DNA from 2 places in the Methylobacterium sp. NMS14P genome. Region 1 is predicted to be linked to the other one. Evidence: predicted binding sites of a transcription regulator. Region 1 holds the regulator's gene; the other holds the start of a gene.
What was found. The regulator LexA, encoded in region 1, represses DNA repair genes until DNA is damaged. The targets are predictions, from matches to a motif close to TGTTCNNNNTGTGTTCNG.
Positions count from the first base shown of each region.

Region 2: the regulator LexA is predicted to act here: its motif matches at 1,236-1,253, upstream of recA (recombinase RecA).

Region 1 covers NZ_CP087106.1:2,310,370-2,312,556, reverse strand. Annotated here, with positions in the region: gene LOK46_RS10980 (ComEC/Rec2 family competence protein) at 1-622, shown strand, start outside; gene lexA (transcriptional repressor LexA) at 616-1,335, opposite strand; gene LOK46_RS10970 (hypothetical protein) at 1,585-2,040, shown strand; gene LOK46_RS10965 (hypothetical protein) at 2,056-2,187, opposite strand, start outside.
Region 2 covers NZ_CP087106.1:2,527,393-2,529,579, reverse strand. Annotated here, with positions in the region: gene recA (recombinase RecA) at 83-1,144, opposite strand; gene rpsQ (30S ribosomal protein S17) at 1,646-1,909, opposite strand; gene rpmC (50S ribosomal protein L29) at 1,931-2,146, opposite strand; gene rplP (50S ribosomal protein L16) at 2,159-2,187, opposite strand, start outside.

The DNA.
Region 1 (2,187 bases):
GGTCCTGCTCGGGCTCGCCCTCGCGGCCCGGCCCGACCGCTACGACCTCTACGTCGACCGGCAGGGCGCGGGAGCCGCGGTGCGGGGTCCGGACGGTCGGCTCGCGCCCCTCGGAAGCCCCTCCGGCTTCGTCCTCGAACAGTGGCTGAAGGCGGACGGCGACGGGCGGCGGCCCGCGGGGCTGATCGTCCGGTCGGGCAGCGGGCGCTGCGACAGGCTCGGCTGCACCGCCCGGCTGCCGGACGGGCGGGCGGTCGCCCTGGTCCGGGACCGGCGCGCCTTCCCGGAGGATTGCGCCCGCGCCGCGGTGCTGATCACCTTCCTGGCGGCGCCTCCGACCTGCACGGGCCCCCTGGTGATCGACCGGCGGGCCCTCGCCGCCCGCGGGGCCGTGGCCCTCCGGACCGACGGCGACGGCTTCGCCGCGCGCTACGCCCGCGACGACGGGCGCGCGGTGCCCTGGCGGTCGGTCCCAGGACGCGGACCGGGACCATCGCGGCCGGTCTCCGCCGAGCCGGGCGGCCGCGCCGCGGAGGACGGGGCAGCCGCGCCGTCGGAGGCCGACGCCGCGCCGGGCGGAGAGCTCGCCCCCGGCGACGCGCCGGCCGAGCCGCTTCAGTAGCGGCGGACGAGGCTGACGAGGCGACCCTGGATCCGGACCCGGTCGGGCCCGAGCACGCGGGTCTCGTAGGCCGGGTTGGCGGCCTCAAGGGCGATCGAGGAGCCGCGGCGGCGCAGGCGCTTGAGCGTCGCCTCCTCGTCGTCGATCAGCGCCACGATGATGTCGCCGGTATTGGCGGTGTCCTGCTTGCGGATGACCACGAGGTCGCCGTCCAGGATCCCGGCCTCGACCATCGAGTCGCCGCGCACCTCGAGGGCGTAGTGCTCGCCGCCGGCCACGAAGTCCGGCGACAGGGTGATGGCGTGGCTCTGGTTCTGGATCGCCGAGACGGGCGTGCCGGCCGCGATCCGGCCCATGACGGGGATCGAGATGGCGCGGCCGGACTCGTCGATCATCCGCGTGCTCGCCGGGGCCGGCGGCTGCTTGGACTTGCCGCCCTCGACCACGCTCGGCGTGAAGCGGCGCGGCTCGACGGGGGCCGGAGCCGCCTGCGTCAGGCTCTCGGGGATCCGGATCACCTCGATGGCGCGCGCCCGATTCGGGAGGCGCCTGAGGAAGCCGCGCTCCTCGAGCGCCGTGATCAGCCGGTGAATGCCGGATTTCGACTTGAGATCGAGGGCATCCTTCATCTCGTCGAACGACGGCGGGACACCGCATTCCTGCATCCGGCTCTGGATGAATCGCAGGAGGTCCAGCTGCTTGCGCGTGAGCATCGACGGGGGACTCGCGGCTTGGCGGACCGCCACGTGACGGTCTCCGAAACAAATCACGAACAGGTTAAACGTTCCGCAAGTGTTCTGCAAGAGCGGTACCGCCACGCTCGGCGCGCCGCGGCGCGCCCGCGGGAGAAGGTCGAGAAACGCATTGACGGCGCAAGCGGAGCCGTTTCAATGCAACGCGGTGCCCCGCCGGGAAGGCGGCGGATCCGGGGCGCGGGCTGGGACCCTCTTGGAATGACGCGGATGCGACGACCCGCTGCTCTGCTGCCCCTCGGCCTCGCCGCCCTCGGCCTCGGCCTCGCCGGCTGCACCACCGGGTTCTCCTACATCTCGCGGAACTACGTGGCGCTCACCCCTCAGGTCGTGACGATCGGCTGCAAGGAGCCCTACGAGGTCTACGACAACCGGCAGCTGCGCCGGATGCTGATCGTGTCCAACGCTCTGCGCGAGTATACCGGCTGCAATCTGAGCGAGGTCCGGATCGATCCGGAGCCGGACGCCACCCGGGTGAAGCGCTTCCGCACCGCCGCCCGGGCCTATCTCGACGAGACCGTGCGCGAGGATTGCCGGATCACCGGCGAGACCGTGTTCGATCCGCTGAAGACCGAGTTCGCCTACGCCTGCGACGCGCCGGTCGAGAAGCGCGGCACGGTGGTCCCCCGCCTGCCGGGCCGCAATCCAGGCCTCGGGGTGCGCTGACCGGCCGGCGGCGCGTCAGGCGCCGGGCTTCGGGAAGGTCCGTTCCGCCGCGTCGCCGGCGGCGGCCAGCAGGGCGCGGGCGAAGGCCCGGGCCTCCGCCCGGTCGAGCACGATCGCGGCGGTGACCGGCGCGCCGCCGAGGTCGGC
Region 2 (2,187 bases), 220 kb from region 1:
GCCCCGGAGAGACTCCGGGGCCGCTGATCTCGGTCGGTCGAGAGGTCCGCCGCGCGCCGCTCCCGGTGCGCGGCGGCGCGACTTAAGCCTCGCCCTCGTCGAGATCGTCCGCCGTCGGTGCGGCGTTCTCCAGGATCTTCTCGGCGACCAGACCGGAGTTCTGCCGGATCGAGCCCTCGATCTCGGCCGCGATCTTCGGGTTGTCGCGCAGGAAGCCCTTCGAGTTCTCGCGACCCTGGCCGAGGCGCTGGCTGTTGTACGAGAACCAGGCGCCGGACTTCTCGACGATGCCGGCCTTCACGCCGAGGTCGATCAGCTCGCCGACCTTCGACACGCCCTCGCCGAACATGATGTCGAACTCAACCTGCTTGAAGGGCGGCGCGACCTTGTTCTTCACCACCTTGACGCGGACCTGGTTGCCGATCGCCTCGTCGCGGTCCTTGAGGGTCGAGATGCGGCGGATGTCGAGGCGCACCGAGGCGTAGAACTTCAGGGCGTTGCCGCCCGTGGTCGTCTCGGGGCTACCGTACATGACGCCGATCTTCATCCGGATCTGGTTGATGAAGATGACCATGCAGTTCGAGCGCGAGATCGAGCCGGTCAGCTTGCGCAGGGCCTGGCTCATCAGGCGGGCCTGGAGGCCGGGCTGGCTCTCGCCCATCTCGCCCTCGATCTCGGCCCGCGGGGTCAGCGCGGCCACCGAGTCGACCACGAGCACGTCGATGGCGCCGGAGCGCACCAGCGTGTCGGTGATCTCGAGCGCCTGCTCGCCCGTGTCGGGCTGCGAGATCAGCAGGTCGTCGAGGTTTACGCCGAGCTTGCGGGCGTAGACCGGGTCGAGGGCGTGCTCGGCATCCACGAACGCGCAGACGCCGCCCTTCTTCTGGGCCTCCGCGATGGTGTGGAGCGCCAGCGTCGTCTTGCCGGACGATTCGGGACCGTAGATCTCGATCACGCGGCCGCGCGGAAGGCCGCCGACGCCGAGCGCGATGTCGAGGCCCAGAGAGCCGGTCGAGACGGTCTCGACCTCCTGGACCTTGTCGCTCTTGCCGAGCCGCATGATCGAGCCCTTGCCGAAGGCGCGCTCGATCTGAGACAGGGCGGCGTCGATCGCCTTGGACTTGTCCTTGTCCACCGGGGGCATGTCGACCACTTTCAATGCGGGCTGGGCCATCTGGCGGGCTCCTTATGAAGGGGTTGGACGCAGTTCACAACGCGCGTCGCCACCGCCTCTATGTACCCGTTTTGTTCTCATCGGACAAGGCCGGAACGCCGTTTTGCCACGCGCGGCTCACGAAATCCCGCCTCGACACTCGAATGCCCGCGACGACCACGTTCGATCCGTTCATCGGCCACCCGAGCGCGTGCGAAGGGGGGACGACCGCCCGGATCGGACGTGAGCTAAACGGCGAGCGCCTCTCACGACGAGCCCGGACGGCCGGCCGGTCGGAAGCCGACAGTCAGGCAAACGTCAGAAACGACGAAGCCCGGCACGAATCCGGCTCTCGCGAGTCGAATTGCGTCCGGGCAATCGTCGTACCGGTCACCGGGCGCTCCCGGGACGGCCACCCCGAGGGGCACCATCCGCGACGCCTCGGGCCGGTATCTGGCGGATGCGGAGACCGCAGCCGCCGGGATCCCGGGATCAGGCGGCCTCGCCGGCCTCGGCATGGGCCACCTCGCCCTCGACCAGCTTCCAGGTCTTGGTCTTCGAGAACGGGCGGCACTCCTCGATGAACACCGTCTGCCCGACCTTGGCGACGTTGCCCTCGTCGTGCGCGTGGTAGTTCTTCGACCGCCGCACGGTCTTCTTCATCACCGGGTGTGTGAAGCGACGCTCCACCTTCACCACGATGGTCTTCTCACCCTTGTCGCTGACGACGGTGCCCTGCAAGATGCGCTTCGGCATGGTTGTCTCCTAAAACCCGCCTCAGCCCTTGGCCTGCTGCAGCGTCTTGGAACGCTGCAGAGTCCGGACACGGGCGATGTCGCGACGGACCTCGCGGACGCGGGCGACGTTCTCGAGCTGGCCGGTGGCCCCCTGGAAGCGCAGGTTGAACTGCTCCTTCTTGAGGTTGATCAGCTCGTCATTCAGCTGATCCGGCGACAGCGCCTTCAGATCAGACAGTCTCTGGGTCGACTTCACGATATCCTCCGTTCAGTCGGCGATGCGCTGGACGACCCGCG